3 regions of the Alteromonas sp. RW2A1 genome follow, and region 1 is predicted to be linked to each of the others. Evidence: predicted binding sites of a transcription regulator. Region 1 holds the regulator's gene; each other region holds the start of a gene.

Region 1 (6,850 bases):
ATAGTAAGCGCTGTTCTTCTTCTTTCGCTTTACGTGCACGATCTTCCTGCTCACCCATCCACGCGTCGAACTCCGCTGGTTCCTTTGCGATAACCACTACCGGCATATAACCGTGGTCTTTACCGCACAACTCCGCACATTGGCCTCTGTAAACGCCTGGCTCGTTAACTTTTGCCCAAGCTTCATTAATAAAGCCTGGATTAGCATCTTTCTTCACCGCAAAGTCGGGTACCCACCAAGAGTGAATAACGTCGTCCGATGTGATCAAAAATCGCACCTTTTGCCCGGTGGGAATTACTAAAGGACGATCTACCTCTAATAAGTAATTGTCGGTCTTCGTAAATTTGTTTTGAATTTGCTCACGCTGAGTAGCAAGCAAAGAATAGTATTCAACGTCACTGTCCATGTACTTGTAATGCCACTTCCATTGAGATCCTGTCACTAGAACGGTCATGTCAGCTTCAGAGGTATCTTCCATGGCAATAAGCGTATTGGCAGCGGGTACGGCCATAAAAATAAGGATGAGGAATGGAACCACCGTCCATGCAATTTCTACTTTTACATTTTCATGAAAGTTTGCTGGCTTGGCGCCTCGTGACTTTCTATGTAAATACATAGAAGCAAACATAACTCCAAACACCACCACGGCAATAGCTACACATATAAAGAACATGAGCATATGCAGGTCGTATACTTGGCCACTTATGTCAGTAGCACCGCGGCGAAGATTAAGCGAAGATAATTCTTCTGCGGCCTCTTGCGCGAAAAGGAATTGAGAAAAGAACAAAAATGGAACGCTAACACACCATTTTGACATTGCGATCTTTAGTGATTTCACTCAGCACCTCCGTAATGGCAGAGCCATTAACGCCAAATGTTATTTTGCGCAGTCTCTACCAAGTGGTTTGTGAACGATTAACTCAATACATCAATTTGTAAATTGAATTCAAAGTCATTGTTATTATTTTGTTAAAGCTTGTATAAGAATTGCGCAATAATAGCGTTCCGTCTAGTCTTTTCTGTTAAAATTTTAATGAAGAGGTCAAAATTTAATCTAAGCAGAATTTCGTGGTCGTTACTCAAATAGTAAGCAAAGTGCCACAGATGGGGGATAACAGAGTTATAGGGAGTAGATTTTTGGAGTGATTGGTTGTGCAGGTTATTGCCATTTAATTTCTTAAAATCAAACGCTAAGCGGCAAATATTGAATAAATTTTGAGCAGAGCTCGTTTAGCAACACTCTCGAAACCAGCGCAAAACCATCTTAACTGGCGCTTAAAGATTTACGCCTAAAATGGTATATCAATGATATTTATAAGTACTGAAAGTTGTAGCTTATACAGGAGAAATAGGGGAGATTATTAGACTTAAGTGCTAAAAAAAGCGGCTATCATGCCGCTTTTAATACAGTAAGGTAAAAGGCTACATCCAGTCAGCGTTTCTAATAACGCCTACAGCAATACCTTCAATCGCGAAAGGTTCGTTTGCTAAATCAACTTTAATGGGTGAAAACTCTTCATTTTCAGCGTGAAGTAGCACTTCTCGGCCACGCTTTTCCAAACGTTTTACCGTTACATCTTCATCGACTCTGGCCACAACAACCTGACCATTGTGCACGTCGGTGGTGCGATGAACGGCTAGTAAATCGCCGTCGAGTATGCCGATATTTTTCATACTCATGCCGTTTACACGCAATAGAAAGTCAGCGTGAGGCTGGAACAGAGCAGGATCAACTTTATAATGAGACTCTACGTGCTCTTGAGCAAGAATTGGTTCACCGGCAGCAACTCGCCCAATAAGCGGTAAACCTTCTTCTTCGGCTATTTCATCTTCTATCGGAATGGTTAACTTGATACCACGAGATGTACCGGGAAGAATTTCAATCACGCCTTTACGCGCAAGGGCCTTTAAATGTTCTTCAGCGGCATTTGCCGATTTAAAACCTAAGTGACGGGCTATTTCTGCACGCGTGGGTGGCATTCCCGTTGCTTGCATATTAGATTTAATAAGTTCTAAAACTTCTGTTTGTCGAGCTGTGAGTGGGCGCATAAAAGACCTGTCTGTCCATACAGTTCCTGTAAGTATATACACCTAAATTCAAATAACAAGCGCTGACGGGCGCTACAGACAAAAAATCGGATTTAATACCGACCATTTAACGTATTCCAGGTTGCCAGCATACCTGATTACGCCCAATGGACTTAGCTTCATAAAGTGCCTGATCTGCAACAGATAGGTAAGCACTAAAGTCAACCTCGAAAGAATCCATCGTATAACTCACACCAGTACTGATTGTTAGACTAATACGGTCCGCTTTATAATTAAACTGAGCTGAATTAATTGCATCCCGCAGTCTTTCAAAAATCAAATCAGCGTCTTTTGGGGTTTTGTCTACCAATACAATAGCGAACTCTTCACCGCCTAACCTTGCCACAACGCCATGCTCGTTGCAGATGGATTGAGTAATGTTTGCGATCTCTTTTAAGGCGTAATCGCCGGCATCATGTCCGTAGGTATCGTTAATGCTTTTGAAGTAATCTATATCCACTATCGCCACAGCAGTCTGCTTGTGTGTTTGAGCAATTCTATTGCACTCATCTAAAAAAGAGCGCCTGTTGAGAAGCCCCGTAAGGGGGTCTGTCATTGCCAGCTTGCGCAGTCTTTCTTCAGCATCAGCTCTCGCTCGCTCTAAATCAACGGCATAGAAAAGGCCAGCTCAGGCATCTACAAATGGCTGGAAAAATTCGGCATCAGAGGGTTTGTAACTCTCAAACTTATTCGCTAAACCTATCATACCGACAACTCTATCTTTTATCTTAATCGGTAGCCCTAGAAATCGGTTTATTCGAGGATGACCTTTTGGCGTTCCTCTTGATGCAGGGTGGTTTATGGGCGAATTAGCAATAATCACCTCACCTGAAACAATAACTTTCCCAAATAAGTTGTCGAAACTAGTGAAATATAGATTTCTGTTTTTATACTCCGAATATTGAGAAAAACTTTCGCTGTCCCAAACAATTTCAGAAATAGCGTGTATAAACAGCTTAGGCTCAGTATCTTGGTCTTGCATTTGTGCAATAAAAGCAAACTGACTATCAGATAAATCTATAAGCTCGGGCAGTACTGTCTGACACGCTAATGTTAAATCATTGCTTTCCAAGTATGACGCGCGAGTTTTGTTGATAAACTGCAGCAGCTGAGTTTTTTTCCGCTCAAAAATCTCACTTTCCATTCTCCGCGTAATGTCGCGGTGGATACCCGCTATGCGGATGGGCTTTCCATTTGTGTCGCGCTCTACTATTTTTCCGTAAGACTCGACCCAAACCCAACTGCCATTGGCATGTTGCATTCGAAATGAAGTATTAAAAACTTGGCTTTTTCCTGCAATATGGTCTTCAAGATGCTGTTCAAATTGCATCAGGTCGGCGGGGTGGATGAGCTGTCTTGTGTACCTGTAGCTACTGTCGTAGTACTCATAATCAATACCAATAATTTCGCACCAACGCTTGTTTACCTGATTAACATTCGCTTTCAGGTTCCAATCCCATGTGCCTAACTCCGAGGCTTCTAGCAGCAAGCGCATACGCTGGTTGGTTTCGTTTAGCTTGTCTTCTACATATTTCTGATCGCTAGTGTCGAATAAAAATGCCTGTACTGAAACCAAACTACCATCGTCGTTAAAGCTGGCAGTAGAAATCATACTCACCCATATGGTGCGGGTGGGAGCAGACACCTTCAGCCTGCACACATGGCTTTCTACCCCTTCCATGTGTGCCTGCATCGCAAACGTGAAATCAGCATCAGACTGATCGCACATTAAATCAATTAGCTCGATATTCCCGTTTAACAGGTCGGCCGCCTCTGCACCTAACACGGCGCGGGCATTTTTAGAGATGTATACAAGCTTTAAAGAATTAGCAAAATTCCATGTGGCCAGCACAATAGGCGACTTTTCAATAAGCCCATGCTCGCGTTTAAGCATCTCATGCTCTCGGGACAAAGCAATGTGTTTGCTAACTAAAGCGCCTATCCTTTTTAATAAAGTAAGGTTCTCGTTCTCAATCTTTCTAGGTTGGTTGTCAATTAAACACACCGCACCAATGGTCTCACCATCAACATCAATAGGAGTACCCGCATAGAAGACGACTTTATTGTCGTTAATTAGAATGGGATTGCGGGCAAAGCGCTCATCCTCATTAGCATCAGATACGACTAATGCTTCGCCTGAGTCGACTACGCGATTACAAAACGCATGCTCCCTTGGAATAGTTTTAATATCTGTACCGTGGCATGCCTTAATCACTTCTTCATGCCTACCTACAATTCCAAGTAACGCGATAGGTACATTGTATGCTTCAGCTAGCAGCGTCATTAAATCATCAAGATCTAAATTAAGTTCGCTATTTAGCATGAATGCATCAATGGTTTTCAGTCGTTTGCTGTCGTCCAAGTTTAACGTCTCTTAGGCGGATTCTATTATAAAAGTAGTTAGTTATTGGCTAAATACCAGTTTATAAGCCCAGCAATTAGTCTTAACCAAACCGCTGTTGTCGTTAGTTAAAAGTTTGATACGAGTTTTGGGTAATAAAGGTGCGCTTTTCGCTATTCATTGGCACTATTTTTCACTAGCATAGCGTTATTGTAAAACAAGCTGTTTGTCATTCATGGAACATTCAACACCGCTCGAATTTTTGCCTTTTAGCGAACAATTGTCGCCCTATTTTAATTCTATAAATAGAGAATGGATCACATCGATGTTTGTTCTTGAACCTGTTGACGAAGGTGTTATTTCTCGTCCTAAAGAATTTATTATCGACAAAGGCGGGTACATTTGGTTTGCTAAACACCCTACCTTAGGCATAGTTGGCACATGTGCCCTGGCGAAAAAGTCTGATGGCGTATTTGAACTCACCAAAATGGGAGTTGTGTCCAACGTTCGCGGCTTAAAGGTAGGAGAGAGGTTATTGCAGCATGTGCTGACTGAGGCACCTTCTATTGCTTTCAATACATTATTTTTATTGACCAATAAAGACTGCGAAGCCGCCATCCATTTATACGAAAAAAACGGATTTACGCATTGCGCCGACATTATGGATAAATACGGAAGCGCCTACGAAAGATGTAATGTTGCTATGCGCTATATTCGTTAAATTTGCGCCCATATTCGATACGTAAACCGAATGCTTAGGCTGCCCTTCACCAGCCTAAGTAAAGGAACGTAAACTCGTTGTACCACATCCCGTTTACGCGTTTAAAACAAGACGCCACTGGTTTTGTGATACACTATTACCGTTTTTATTTCATAGGATGACAGAATTCATGTCGTGGATGCGCAAAGCCTTTTTATCGGTATTTCATTATCCTGTTAAGTTGCTCGTCAAAGCACACAGTATTCCGGTGAATGTCGATTCAGAGCTTGGTATTGATAAAGAAAAGCCGATGGTATATTTGCTGCCAACTAATTCGGTGACCGACCAGCTTGCACTCAAGATGTCGACAGAAGCACTAGGGCTTCCCGATCCTACAGCAACACTTTCCCTAGCAGGTAGAGAGTACCCATCAACACTTTTCTTGAGAAAAACGCAGCCGCTATTCCGCTCAAGTGCAGATAACACTGGTATTGCCGATGTGTTCACCGACTTATTTCATCTGCACAGAGATCATCAAAACCTAGACCTTCAGGTGGTTCCTGTATTTGTGACCTGGGGACGAACGCCAGGTAAAGGTAAACCGGGTTTAGGTGATCTAATTACGTATAAAGCGGCACCCAGCTGGCTTCGAAAATTGTTTATTGTACTGTTTTTAGGCCGCGACAATTTTATCAATTACTCAAAAGCGGTTTCTGCACGCACCATGGCTAATCAGCACGGGAGCGATCAAAGCATAGCGCAAAAACTTGTAAGAGTAGCAAGCACTCACTTTCAGCGTAAGCGCCAAAGTATGACGGGCCCCACGCTTTTAGAACGTCAGGAGCTCAACAATAGTGTGTTAGGTTCTGATGCAGTTCGCAGGGCGATGGCGGAAGAGTCTCGCGGCAAAAAAATCTCTCACGAAAAAGCCAAGGAACGCGCCAAAACATATATCACTGAAATTGCTGCAGACTATCGCGAAGGGCTGATTAGATTTGGTGACAGAATTCTTACCCGTATTTGGAATAAAATTTATAACGGTATCAGCGTGGGTCACGCAGAACGAATTCGAGAGCTGGCTGCTAACGGTCATGAAATTATTTATGTTCCATGCCACCGCAGCCACATGGACTACTTACTTTTAACCTACGTTATCTATCACGAAGGCATGGTCACGCCACATATCGCTGCGGGGATAAACTTAAATTTTTGGCCTGTAGGCAAGATATTCAGAAGAAGCGGGGCATTTTTCTTAAGGCGAAGCTTTGCAGGAAACAAACTATACACGGCAGTATTCAGAGAGTACTTGGAATTACTGTTTAATAAAGGTTATTCCGTTAAATACTACCCTGAAGGCGGCCGCAGCCGCACAGGCAGACTAATACCCCCCAAAACAGGTATGCTTGCAATGACCATTCAGGCCATGCTGAAAGGTGTAAATCGCCCAGTAAGTTTGGTACCCGTTTATATTGGTTATGAAAACGTGATGGAAGTGAAGAGCTATTTGAACGAGCTGAAGGGGTCGAAGAAGAAAAAAGAATCTAACCTTCAAGTTTTTACGGCTATCAGAAAGCTTAAAAACTATGGTCACGGCTACGTGAATTTTGGTGAGCCCATTCAGCTAAATCAGTTTTTAGAGTCTCACGTGCCTAATTGGCGAGAATGCCGAGATGCAGAGCCTGAAAAGAAACCAGCTTGGTTAACTCCAGCGGTTAACGAGC
Region 2 (6,850 bases), 290 kb from region 1:
AGCCGTTAGAAGAGGCACGACTCACCACCTTTGCATTTGTGTGGTTAGCGTTAGCGGTATTCAGTGCAGACTCTATATTTCACTTTCGCAGACAGCGAATTGAGGCAAGAGTGCAGGTTAAGAAAATGCAGGATCAGGCTATGCAAGAGAAGAAAATGCAAGAACAGCGACGGTAACTTCGGTATTTAAAAAGGTTGGCTCTGCGCTCTATTCAAAAGCTAAATGCGCGGTTTTATCGAACATGACTTTGTTGCGACCGCTGTTTTTAGCAGCATAAAGCTGTTTGTCTGCATCACTGATGAGATTGTCTATTCGCTGTGTGGTGGTTCCGCTCATACCTATACTGCAGGTAATATGAGTGGTGGTTTTTGGTAGCTCAATAGCTTCAGCTTCTACCACCTTTCTAAAATCGTCAAGCCGCTCATAAGCCTCACTAAAGGGCGTGTCTGGTAGGTAAATACAAAACTCTTCACCGCCGAATCTAGAAATAATTTCATCTGGAAAGTAGAACTCTATCAATGCGGCAACTGCCTTAAGCACGGCATCACCCGCATCGTGGCCGTGGGTATCGTTGATAGACTTAAAGAAATCAAGGTCGATAAGTGCCAATGCGTGCTCATCTGAAAGCTGCTGATGCTGCATAGTAACGGTATAAAAGAAATGTCTTCTATTTGGTAAACCCGTCAAATAGTCGGTATTTGCAGCGCGTCTAATGGCTTCAACACTCTCAATATATTCCACGTTTTGCATAACCCGGCACAAAAACTCTTCGTGGCAATAGGGTATCCGCAAAAAGTCATTTGCTCCGCTTTTGATAAAGTGCGCCGACATTAGCATGCCTTGGCCGCCGGCAATGCCCATTATAGCCAGTTGCTCTTTTGAAAATGCTTTTCGTAAACTCGCCACAAATACCGTGCCCGACATATCGGGAAGCGTGTTATCTGTAATAACCAATCTAATATGCTTGTGGTCGGAAAGGGCACTCATGGCTTCACTTGCTGTAATGCACTCATAAACAACGAAGTTGTGGCGTTCAAGCAGGGAAAGCGTTCGGGTCCGCTGTACCCTGTTGGTACTTACAACCACAACGCCAGTAGATTTGTTTTTCTCAAGCCTTGCTATAAGGCGGATAAGATAATCGTAATTTTGCGCGTTCTCTTTGGGAATATAGTCGACAACGTCCCGCTCGAGCACTTTGTCTCGAATGAGCGTGTCTAAACTTTCCGTGGTGGCAATAGTAGGAATGTATGCGTTAATGGCAAAGTCGATAGCTTCGCCCTTCGGTGCGTCTGGCAAAGAATAAGCAATAATAGCGCATAAGAAAGTTTCGGGTGTGTTTTGTGCGAAACGAGCGCGCCCTTCCATAAGCGAGGTAGCACCGACAGGGGTTAAGCCTGCACGCCTCACCAGCCTCGATATAATTTCAAGGTTGTTATCGCCATTTTCAATGACCAGCACATGTTGCTGCATATAATCCAACTTAGATACAGGCTACCTTGCCGTGTTAGTACTACGCTTTATCCAGTTTTGCGTAGGCGAGAACCAGCCACTTACTGCCAAATTCATCAAAGTTGACTTGCACGCGCGCGTGCTCACCGCTGCCTTCATAATTCAGCACAATACCCTCACCAAACTTGCGATGCACCACACGTTCGCCCAACTTAAAGCCGGTTTCTTCAAATGACGCATGAGACGTCATTGGGCTAAATCTGTTGTGCACGGGGCGCGATATCGTCGACTTTAGCCGAACCTCTTCAATGCAATCATCGGGCATTTCACGAATAAAGCGCGACGCTGTATGGTATTTGTCTTGACCATATAATCTACGACTTTCGGCATAAGTGATATACAACTTTTGCATAGCCCGAGTCATACCAACATAGCAGAGACGACGCTCTTCTTCCATTCTGCCTGGTTCATCATTGGTCATTTGACTGGGGAACATGCCTTCTTCTACACCCGCTAAAAACACGAGCGGAAACTCGAGGCCTTTCGCTGTGTGTATGGTCATCATTTGCACCGCATCCTGGTCTTTATCGGCTTGTGTATCGCCCGCTTCCAACGATGCATGAGCTAAAAACGCTGCTAGCGGCGTCATTTCTTCAGCTTCATCGGGCACAATAAAGGTTTTACATGCGGTAACCAGTTCTTCCAAGTTTTCCAGGCGCGCTTGGGCTTTTTCACCGCGTTCAGACTGATACATAGCGTAGAGCCCAGACTGGCGTATTGCTTTATCTGCTTGTTGTTCAAGGGGGTCATCAACCGTTGATTGCTCAAGCTCTGTCACTAGCAACACAAAACTTTGAATGGCGTTAAGGGCACGACCTTTCAAACTGGCTTCGTTAATAAGTAGCTGGCTAGCCTGCCACATGGAACAGTTGTGAGAGCGTGCGGTCTCGCGAATTTGCGACAGCGTTTTTTCGCCAATACCGCGACTTGGTGTATTCACCACGCGCTCGAAAGCCGCATCATCGTGAGGGTGGCTTACCATGCGCATATAGCCAAGTGCATCTCTAATTTCTTGACGCTCGAAGAATCGTAGACCACCGTAAATACGATACGCCAAACCCTCGTGAAGTAACGCTTCTTCTAAAACACGAGATTGTGCGTTGTTTCTATATAAAATGGCGGTATCACTAAGCGCATGGCCCTGATTTAGCCAGTCTTTAATTTTTGATACGATAAAACGGGCTTCATCTAGTTCGTTAAACCCCGCGTACACCGAGATAAGCTCGCCCTGCTTATCTTCTGTCCACAACTCTTTACCTAAACGACCAGTATTGTTGTCGATTACCGTGTTGGCTGCTTTTAAGATGTTGCCGGTGGAACGATAATTCTGTTCTAAGCGAATGGTGGCAGGTGATTCGAAGTCTTTTAAGAAGTGCTGAATGTTGTCTACGTTAGCGCCACGCCAGCCGTAAATCGATTGGTCGTCGTCGCCAACAATCATAATATTGTTATTATCGCCGCTGCACAGCATGCGCAGCCAGGCGTATTGAATGTTGTTGGTATCTTGGAATTCGTCTACCAACACAGCTCGAAATCGACGTTGGTAATGCGCTAGCACTTCTGGATTTTTCGCCCATAGTTCGTGGGCACGAAGCAATAGTTCAGCAAAGTCTACCAGGCCAGAGCGGTCGCAGGCGTCTTGATAAGCGGTATACACTTCACGCATGGTTTTCTGAATATGATCGCCATGGGTTTCAATGTGTTGCGGGCGCAAGCCTTCGTCTTTATTGCCGTTTATGTACCACTGAATTTGACGGGGCGGATAATGCTTTTCGTCTAAGTTCATGGCTTTTAGTATGCGACGGATAAGGCGGTATTGGTCGTCTGAATCGATAATTTGAAAATTTTCAGGTAATTTCGCTTTAGCGTGATGGGCTCGTAATAAGCGATGTGCCAAGCCGTGGAAGGTGCCAATCCACATGTTGTGCAGGCTTCTGCCCATTAACGACTCTATTCGTCCGCGCATTTCTTTTGCGGCTTTATTCGTAAAGGTTACGGCTAGAATTGAGAAGGGGGCGATATTCTCGACTTCCATAAGCCATGCAATGCGATGCACCAATACCCGCGTTTTGCCACTTCCTGCGCCGGCCAAAACAAGCGCGTTTGAAAGTGGTGCTGCTACAGCCTCACGCTGTTTGTCGTTTAGCTCATCTAGCAGTCTGGATACATCCATAGTGTGGCACCTATTATCTTATTTCATATACAAATTAAACGCGCCGCTATTATGCCAGCTGCCTGTTAATTTATACAGTCCAGTTTTGCGCGTTTAAAATGCAGTTTTAAGTGTTCTTAAATGGAATAACTAATACGAAATTGTTTAGCTTTGTTGATCGAAAAAACTTCACCTTGGGTACTAGTGTTATATTGATATTCTGTAATCTCAGGTAAACTCTGAGTCCTACACTCGGTTCTTCAAACGTTTTGCGCTTTTAGGCAAAGACAATCGTTTATGACGTCTGCGATATACACCAACAGGAAATGCCATGACTTCTCTTTCTATGCCCATCGATTTTTGGTCAACCTTGAAACAAGAAGCAAAAGTAGTCGCTGATAACGAACCCTTGTTATCGAGCTATGTTCACGCCAGTGTATTGGCTCACCATAACTTTGAGTCGTGCTTAAGTTTTATTTTATCTAACAAAATGGCCGACGATGTTATGCCTGCATTAGCTATTCGTGAGGTGTTTGACGAGGCTTATTTGTTAGAGCCTGGCATTAGCGAGGCAGCAATGGCAGATATTTTAGCGATAAAAGCTCGCGACGCTGCTGTTGATGACTATCTTACGCCATTGCTCCATTTTAAAGGCTTTCACGCGGTGCAGGTTCACCGAATGGCACATTATTTGTGGATGCATAATCGTCACCAGCTAGCGCTTTTCCTTCAAAGCCGTAACTCGGCAAGCTTCAGCGTAGACATCCATCCGGCTGCACAAATTGGTAAAGGCGTTATGTTCGACCACGCCACCGGCATTGTTGTAGGTGAAACAGCCGTGATAGAAGACAATGTGTCACTTCTTCAAAGCGTGACACTAGGCGGTACGGGTAACGAGTCTGGCGACCGCCACCCTAAAATTCGACAGGGTGTGCTAGTGGGCGCTGGTGCAAAAATACTGGGTAATATTGAAATTGGCGAGGGCTCTAAAGTAGGCGCCGGCAGTGTGGTGCTAAATAACGTTCCGCCCCACGTTACCGTAGTAGGTGTACCGGCAAAAGTAGTAGGTCGGCCCATTTGCCAAAACCCCTGCGAGTCTATGCAGCAAAATGTGCTAGAAGACAATGCTTAAAGAGGACAACGTCTAAAGAAGACAACACCTAAAGAGGATAACGCTTAACACCTATCTTATGCTGATCTGGCATTAGCCCATTAGCGTGGCTGTTTGTTATTCACAGAAATAAGCGAGGTCAGATAAACTGCTTAGCGCAACGTGAGGCAGTACCGACACCGGCTCATTGTGTAAATCCATGGGCCGATTGCAGGCGAACCAAGCGGCTTGGAAGTTTGCGTTCACTGCGCCCAACACATCCTTAACAAGATTATCTCCCACATGTAAAATATGGCTAGCTGGTAGTTCTAACAGTGCTGCTGCCTCGTTAAACATGCCTACTGCCGGCTTCATAGGGCGTGTCAGGCTTGCGTGCAAGATAGTGTCAAAATAGGGCGTAATCCCTATTTTATCCGCATCAACATTGCCATTGGTTATGCCAATAAGCGGCATGCGTGTGCTTAGGTGTTGAAGAATGTGGTGCACATCTGGCGCTAGCGTCAAATTGCTTCGCGCATCATAAAAACAGTTAAAACAGGCTTCTACTTCCTGCTTGAGCTGACTGTTGTGACTGTCATCGTTAGCTATTTCAACGCAAAGTGTACTTGAGTTTTTGCCTGACAGCGCTGCAGTAAGTATAACTTTGCGCAGTTGCCCCATGTCAGATCCCAAGCGAGGGTCTAGTCTAATTGCGGCACATTTTAAATCATACCAATTACGGGGTGAGAGCGTGGCCGCATGAGGGTGGTGCTCGGCTAAGTGAGCAGCTAACGCGGCCTCAGCCTGTCTTATAACCGGTTCATTATCGTAAAGCGTATCGTCAAGATCGAAGGTCATGGCCTTCACCTTGTTAACGGGTTTAAAAAACTGCATAAACTGGCTAGCCTTAATATTGTGTGTTTATTTGTCGTTTTTACTTTTATGTGCACGGGGGTGGGCAGCGTCGTAAACATTCGCAAGATGCTGAAAGTCGAGATGCGTATAAACCTGTGTAGTAGATAAATTTGCGTGCCCTAGCAACTCTTGAACGGCTCGTAAGTCACCGCTTGACTCTAGTACGTGGGTAGCAAAGGAATGGCGCAGTTTGTGAGGGCTGACTTTCTGCGAAATTGATTGGGTTTGTGCCATTTTATCCAGTCTGTTTGCAACCTGCCGATTTGATATCCGGGTTTTGCGTTTGCTTACGAACACGGCACTTTCATAAGGAGATGCATAGGCTGGCCTAGCCTTTAACCAGGCATTAAGTGCTTTTTGTGCGTGTCTACCAAGTGGGAGTATTCTCTGCTTACTGCCTTTGCCCGTTACCCTAATCGTACCGTCTTTTAGGCAGTCGGCAAGGTCAAGCCCTGTCAACTCATTCAACCGCAATCCACAGCCGTACATTAACTCAAACATGGCGTTGTCGCGCAGTTGCATGCCCTCGTCATCTTCACTGCCTGTTTGTGCGCCGAGCAACTGCTGCATTTCATCCACACTAAGTTGTTTAGGTAAAGGCTTGCCTTGCTTGGGTGCTTGGATACCTTCTAATGGGTTGCTGAAAAGCTGCTGATGCTCAATAAGGTAATGGCAAAATGTGCGCAGTGCTGAGAGGCGAAGCGCAATACTTCGCGCGCTGTGTCCCGACATTTTTCCGTCGGCCATCACACGTTTGATGTCGCTAGGTGTTAGCCCAGACCATTCGTGCAGATTCAATAGTTTGGCTACTTCGGTTAGCTGGCGGCTGTAATTTTTAACCGTATGGCCGGAGAGTCCGCGCTCTACCTGCAAATGCAATAAAAATTTATCAATCCAGTGTTGACATGCGTCACTGATTAGGTTTTGAGAAGAGTTTTGCGATGCGTCGTGAGACACAGAAATTAGTACCCCATCATGTCGGGTAAGATAATGTTGAGTACCTGCTGTAGCTGCTGAAGTAATAGCGTGTCCATATCAGGCGTGAAATGACTGGCGTCGCTGCTGCTTATTCCCAAAATGCCAAGGTCGCGGTTATCACCAAGAATCATCAGAGCCACTGACTCTGCGCTACTTTCTCCAAACAACAATTGACGCTCGTGCTGCGAAAGACGTCCGAAAAAGAA
Region 3 (6,850 bases), 180 kb from region 1:
TCGCCATACTTAAAATGTTGGAAGTAGGCATTTGTGGTTCCAATAACACGAAAACCTTTATGCGTATCGCCAAGAGAGATAGGTATCAGCCATGAAACCCGAGGGTCTTCTTGAAGCGAGAGCACACTTTTCTTACTTATTCCTTTAGTGGGCGCCGACAGGTTGAATACTGAAGAGAGCAGTAAGTTCAGCTGTCCATTAGGTGCGCCAACAATAACATCGACGCCAGATACTGTTCGGGTAAAGCTACTTTTAACCTGAGTGCGAATGATATCAACCGAGAGTAAAAGACTCACGCTAATAACAATACTGACCAATGTCAGTAATGCCGTGCTTTTGCGACGTTTTAAGCTTTCAATGGCGATGGTGGTTAACATTAAAGCCCACCTTCCAACATCTTCAAAGACTCTGTATCAGAAGCAGCGTTATTTGGCGTTGTAAAATTCCGCATTTCTAGGTGGTTTGAGAAATACTTCATCATGTAAGGGTCATGACTTACGAAAACTAAGGCACTGTCTTTGGCGACACTTTTTAATATCGCCATAAAACTATCTCTTGCCTTCGCATCTAATGCCGACGTAGGCTCATCAACTATTAGAACATCAGGTGAATTTATTAGGGCGCGGGCAATTGCTATGCGCTGCTGCTGACCCACACTCAAAGCATCAGCTTTAACGTGAAGCACCTGTGGCGAAAGCGCTAATTGTTCAATTAACATAACAATGCGCTCATCGACTTTTTTACTTTTAATCGGGTTGCCAGCAAAATACATTGCAGCCTCTATGTTCTGCTTTACAGACAGATAGGGAATTAAATTAAATTGCTGAAAAACCACCCCGATGTGGTTGGCGCGAAATCGGTCTCGCTGTTTGTTTGAAAGAGAGGAGAAGGGTTTTTCTAGAAGGCTTATAGAGCCTGAGTCGGGTGTTAAAGTGCCGCTTAATAGATTGAGGAAGGTACTTTTGCCACTACCGGAGGGGCCGGAAAGAAAAACATGTTCGCCTTTATTCAATTGCCAATGGGGAATGTCGATAACGGGCGTGCCACCCTTTCGATAAGAAAAGCTAGCCCCATCGACAGCAATGGCGACTTTGTACGAACTCTCAGTTTTTGTTATCGCTTCCACGTAAATCCCTAACTAATCTCTCAAGTGCTCGCGTTTCATAAGCTGCTTCAGTACTTTGATACCTTATTACGGTAACGAGCTGACACAATGTATTGTTGCAACCATGCTACCGAATAAGTTGGTTGTTACATAGTTTTACAGCAAAAATCATTGTGTCTTCAGCACTTTTCTGTAGCGGGTTCTTTCGGCGTGATGCTCTGGCGCGTCACTAATAGCATTTACGGACTACGCACAAAGACTTGCCATAAAGTTCTTGTGATACAGTAAAAACGCCGCCTGGTTTAAGAGAGTTAGTCAGAAATTTAATCGCTGTTGCAAATATTTCTATTACAAGAAAGCGAAGCGCTTTATCCGTTGGCCTTAAGTTTTACTACTTCCGCGCTCTCATCTTCAAGCACGCTATCTGCAGTGGCCCCTTTAAAAATTTTGCTTACCTTGTCTTTATTCTTAGACAGTAGAATTGTTAGTTCTTCTACCGCCTTGTCTTCAAGAGTAATGCCTTTGGCGAGGATATACTGGGCTAAATTGTCCGCTGCATCTAGCATCTTATCGTACTGATCGGCTTCTTTTTTATCGGTAGTTACCAATTTTTCTACCCCTTTGTGCGTAACAACATACTGTGTGGTAATGGCCATGGTAGGTCCCCTTTTTGTAAGTTCCCGAAAACCTTACCGCATTTAACTGTATAAATAAACAGTTATTTGGTGGATTTTACAACAGCGCGTTGTAAAGTGGTTCAAGTTACATCCACGCTATATCAATAATTACTGTCAATACCTACTGTCTGTTCTGTGGATGTATAACATTTAACCAGGCCCTAAGATAATATCTTTTATTTTCCACTTTTCAGTGTCAACATACAGGTATGGGACGATTGCTCATTCATCGTGAAGCAGGTTTTTATTCCATAAAACCTTAAAAAGCTTGGACGCACGTAGCATGGAAAGACTTAAATGAGCACCACAACATCAACAGACATAAGCGCGATACAAACCATAGATGCTATTCCGCATATCATGGAGATGCTGGCAGATATCACGGGTTTACGATTTATTTGTGTTGCGCGGGTAACACAACAAGAGTGGACAATGTGTTCTGTGCTGGATCGGGTTGAATTTAATTTAAAACCTGGTGACCAGTTAGATATTCAAACCACGTTTTGTAATTCGGTTAGAATGTCCCAAAAGCCCATTGTTATAGAGCACGCCTCTAACGACGAGGAATATCAAAAAAGCCCTATCCCCGGTTTATACGGGTTTGAGAGTTACTTTTCCTATCCAATATACGATACCGAAGGGAATTTCTTCGGCACAATTTGTGGGTTAGACCCTTTGCCGGCGAAGTTAAAAACGGAGTCGATCACTCAACAGATATCTTCTTTTGCAGCGCTTATATCTCGTCAAATCACCCTTTACGAGTCTCTTGAAGATACCAAAGCTGAACTCTTTGATGAGCAATCTGCTGCCAAATTACGAGAGCAATATATTGCTATATTAGGCCACGACATTAGAACGCCTTTGTCATCAATCAAAATGGGGATCGATTTTCTCTCAGACTTGCCTCAAGAGCACACGGCTAAAACCATATTGAAACGCATGAATAACAGCGTTAGCCGTATGACTAGACTTATATCAGATGTAATGGATTTTACACACGGTAAAATGGGTAGCAGCATTCCGTTAGAAAAAAAACACACTAATAATTTAGGCGCACTATTGCGCTACACCGTGTCTGAGTTAGAGCTTACCCACAGCGAATGTGCTATCAAGTATCACATCAATATAAACACTTCGGTTTTTTGTGACCCAGACCGCTTAAGCCAGGTGTTGTCTAACTTATTGACAAATGCAATTGTTCACGGAGATATAACCAAGCCTATTCACGTTTATGCTGACTTAGTTGATAACGAACTTATTATACGCGTTACCAATAGCGGTGAGCCAATAGCAAAAGAATCTATGTCCCGTCTTTTCCAGCCGTTTTGGCGTCACGAGAAGCAGAAAGACGCAGGAGGTTTAGGGTTAGGCCTCTTCATCGCTTCGCAAATAGCAGCTGCTCACGAAGGAGTGCTGAGCGTCAATTCAGATAAAAAGCAAACCGAATTCGTCCTCGCCATTCCGGCATAGTCGTCAGCCCGCCATAGCAGCACATAATTATGCTCAGTACAGGTGATTAATGCTTGTGCAAATTCTACGGTATGCGTATAATGCGCGCCCTTACAGCCATCCTAACTCGTTCCTTGTCTCCATACAGTTGGCTGTACTGTCGAGGCTACAACCGTAAGGAGCTATAATGCGTCATTACGAAATCGTATTTATGGTTCACCCTGATCAGAGTGAACAAGTACCTGGTATGATCGAGCGTTATACTACAATTCTTAAGCAAGACGGTGGTCAGATTCATCGTTTAGAAGATTGGGGCCGTCGTCAATTGGCTTACCCAATCGAAAAGCTGCACAAAGCCCACTACGTACTAATCAATGCTGAAGCATCTGCAGAAGCTGTTGACGAATTGGAAAATGCTTTCCGTTTCAACGACGTGATCCTACGTAACATGGTTATGCGCACTAAGACTGCTGTGACTGAGCCTTCTCCAATGATGAAAGAAGAGCCACGTCGTGAGCGTCGTGACGATTCTGCTCCTCGCACAGAGCGTGCAGAAAAGAAAACTGAAACCACTGAAGACAACGCTTAAGGAGATCACCCATGGCTCGTTTTTTCAGACGTCGTAAGTTCTGCCGTTTCACTGCAGAAGGTGTGACCGAAATAGATTACAAAGATATCGCTACTCTTAAGAACTACATCACTGAGAGCGGTAAAATTGTCCCTAGCCGTATTACTGGTACTAGCGCAAAATATCAGCGTCAGTTGTCATCTGCGATAAAGCGCGCACGTTTTCTTGCGTTGCTTCCGTACACTGATTCACACAAGTAATTTGGCGAACTTAAGGGGTAGCTTAGATGAACATCATCCTACTAGATAAAATCGCCAACCTTGGCGGCTTGGGCGACCAAGTGACTGTAAAGTCTGGTTATGCGCGTAACTTCCTTTTCCCACAGGGTAAAGCGGTTCCTGCAACTAAAGACAACGTTGAAAAGTTCGAAGCACGTCGTGCTGAACTAGAAGCAAACATTGCTGAGCAGCTAGCTGCTGCAAACGCAAGTGCTGAGAAAATCAATGAGTTGGCTGAAGTTACAATTGCTGCACCTGCTGGTGAAGAAGGCAAGTTGTTTGGCTCTGTTGGTACTCGTGACATCGCTGATGCAATTACTGCAGCTGGCGTTGAAGTACAAAAATCTCAGGTTAAACTACCTACTGGTACACTTCGTGAAACCGGTGAGTACGACATCGACGTACAGCTTCACGCTGACGTAATCACTTCTATTAAAGTGATTATTATTGCTGAAGCGTAAGCGCTGACGATTAGTTGAAAAAGCCGCTCATTAGAGCGGTTTAATTAGATGGTCCGCCTCACCTCTAAGCTAATCTTAGAGTTAGGCAATCAAAGAGGCGAACCATCATGTCTACTATTAAAGTTCTTGGAATCGAAAGCGCCTAAACAGACTCCGAATACATTAGCGCATAACCAACCCCGTTATCGAAATTAATCATTGCAATAACGAGGCGGACCATACATTTTTATGTCTAAACATTTACTTACGTTTTTTGTTTTTTCCTTCTCCCTATTCAAGTACAAATATTTTACTATCAGTTTTATTGAAACCATTGAGCTCGAAATGAAATACGTCTTTTTACTCTTTACGCTCTTACTATGTGCATGCGCAGTAGACAATACTGTCCAAACTCTTGCGCACTCTAATACCGTAGTAAAGCGCTCGCAATTCGAGGGTGAGGAAGACCGGTTTGCCAACATTTATAAAAATTTTCCCGATTACCCAGTGACTTGCCAATCTAACTGCTATCCTCCAACTGAGCGCGTTGAGTGCGAAGCAAAAATGCAGGATTGCTTTTACAAAGGTAACAACCCTTCCTTATCAATCAACAGTGGCTTTACAATTAAATGGCTTGGTCATGCTAGCTTTGTTGTGTCTACCAGCAACAACCAGCAATTCTTGTTTGACCCTGTATTCGATCAGTTCGACTGGCCGGTAGACTGGGGCTTTAAGTTAGCAGAAGGCTTTTTTCGTCAGTCTGCGGCAACGATGACACGAGATGAAATAGAGCGCACAAATGCGGTGATGTACTCCCATATTCATTATGATCACTTCAATAAAGCAGACATTAAACACATAGGTAATAAGCCTTCATATTTGGTGCCGTTAGGTTTTGCTGAGCACTTTCCAACAGGCGGTTTTGATATTACGGAAATGGCTTGGTATGCAAACAAAAAAGTGGGTGATACCACTATTCATTTTGTTCCTGCTCACCATTTCAGTAGTCGTATTGTAGTGCCGTATCTATATGAGGATAACGACAAGGCGCTGTGGGGAGGCTGGGTTTTAGAGAATCAGGGTAAAACACTATTTTTTTCCGGCGATACGGGGTACTCCAAGCATTTTGAAGATATTGCAGATCGTTTTGGTAGCATAGATGTTTGTTTACTTCCCATTGCTTCATATTTTAGTGAGTCTTCGCCTAAGTGGTATCGCAATGTTCATACTACTCCCGAAGATGCATTAGTGGCGGCTAAAGAGCTAGATTGTAAAGTTGTCATCCCATGGGGATATGGCAATGCAAGCTGGCAAATGGGCGACAAAACTTCTCATTCAGCCCTATTCAGGCTATTAAAAATGGACGAGAAGCTGAGCAATAAAATTCCGCTTTACATCCTCAATGAGGGAGAAGAAGTGGCGCTTTAAGAGCCACTAACTAGCTTTTTTGCTTCTTAAGCGGCAGCTATTTTTTCGCACTTTAAGCGCCATTCGTCATCAAGTATGGGCAGTGCCGACAACTTAGCTGCTAGTGTTTTGTCTGTCTTTTTGTGAGCACATTGCATAAGCTCATGTACACTCACCGTATTGCTGGAGCGCTCTACTAAATTTACGGCATCGCCGGGGTAAATTATGCCAGGCTCCAAAACTCGGTAGTACCACCCAGTTATTCCTCTCTCACCAACGAACCTGTCTAAATTAGAAATACCGTAACGTTGAGATATTTTATTACACGGCGCTCTAGGGGCACTTACCTGAAGTTGTACATTACCAAATTGCCAAATATCCCCAATAAACACGGTGGCGTCGTCCATACCCTCTACACTGAGGTTTTCACCTATGCTGCCTGGCACAAAATTGCCCTCTGGAAAGTGCTTTCTCAAAGTTAGGTAATTTAGCGGGTTATATTGATGCAATACTTTTTCAGGGCCACCATGCAGGCGTTGATTAGCTTGCAGATCTTCTTCTGTTTTGTCGATATGAACAGTAAGTTGCGCGACGGCTTCTTTGACAATACTACTTAGCGATTTACGAGGACCTAATGGCTTAGGTTGGCCTGCGAACAACGCTTCTACTCTGAATTCTGACATATCGGCTCCGTGTTTTTGAAAAAAGTTATTCTTCTCTTTAAACCTTTCTACTATAGGCTACGACTAAGGATATAACACTAACGAGATTCGTTACCCAGTGTACACAAAAAAGAGAGTGTCATGGAGCAGGCCCTAAAATCTATTTCCCCGAACAAAGAGGTATTTACCGTTAAAAAGGAAAGTGCACTTATTGCTGATGTGAAAGCGGGAGATAAACATGCCTTTAAGCTGTTGTATCAGCAG

The links. The regulator LexA, encoded in region 1, represses DNA repair genes until DNA is damaged. The targets are predictions, from matches to a motif close to TACTGTATNNNNATACAGTA.
Region 2: a site for LexA is predicted at 3,743-3,762, ahead of uvrD (DNA helicase II). Genes of this name have one in related genera too.
Region 3: a site for LexA is predicted at 1,806-1,825, ahead of BM528_RS17125 (YebG family protein). Genes of this name have one in related genera too.

What each region holds. Positions count from the first base shown of each region.
Region 1 is NZ_CP018031.1:4,057,083-4,063,932, forward strand. It holds gene coxB (cytochrome c oxidase subunit II) at 1-817, opposite strand, end outside; gene lexA (transcriptional repressor LexA) at 1,423-2,049, opposite strand; gene BM528_RS18925 (GGDEF domain-containing protein) at 2,156-2,659, opposite strand; gene BM528_RS17925 (GAF domain-containing protein) at 2,717-4,450, opposite strand; gene BM528_RS17930 (GNAT family N-acetyltransferase) at 4,665-5,150, shown strand; gene plsB (glycerol-3-phosphate 1-O-acyltransferase PlsB) at 5,320-6,850, shown strand, end outside.
Region 2 is NZ_CP018031.1:203,894-210,743, forward strand. It holds gene rarD (EamA family transporter RarD) at 1-176, shown strand, start outside; gene BM528_RS00950 (GGDEF domain-containing response regulator) at 208-1,470, opposite strand; gene uvrD (DNA helicase II) at 1,511-3,682, opposite strand; gene cysE (serine O-acetyltransferase) at 3,993-4,793, shown strand; gene BM528_RS00965 (HAD-IA family hydrolase) at 4,890-5,645, opposite strand; gene xerC (tyrosine recombinase XerC) at 5,673-6,623, opposite strand; gene BM528_RS00975 (DUF484 family protein) at 6,629-6,850, opposite strand, start outside.
Region 3 is NZ_CP018031.1:3,874,022-3,880,871, reverse strand. It holds gene BM528_RS17135 (ABC transporter permease) at 1-377, opposite strand, end outside; gene BM528_RS17130 (ABC transporter ATP-binding protein) at 377-1,126, opposite strand; gene BM528_RS17125 (YebG family protein) at 1,474-1,761, opposite strand; gene BM528_RS17120 (GAF domain-containing sensor histidine kinase) at 2,080-3,252, shown strand; gene rpsF (30S ribosomal protein S6) at 3,419-3,820, shown strand; gene rpsR (30S ribosomal protein S18) at 3,832-4,059, shown strand; gene rplI (50S ribosomal protein L9) at 4,086-4,538, shown strand; gene BM528_RS17100 (MBL fold metallo-hydrolase) at 4,863-5,945, shown strand; gene BM528_RS17095 (MOSC domain-containing protein) at 5,972-6,607, opposite strand; gene BM528_RS17090 (RNA polymerase sigma factor) at 6,728-6,850, shown strand, end outside.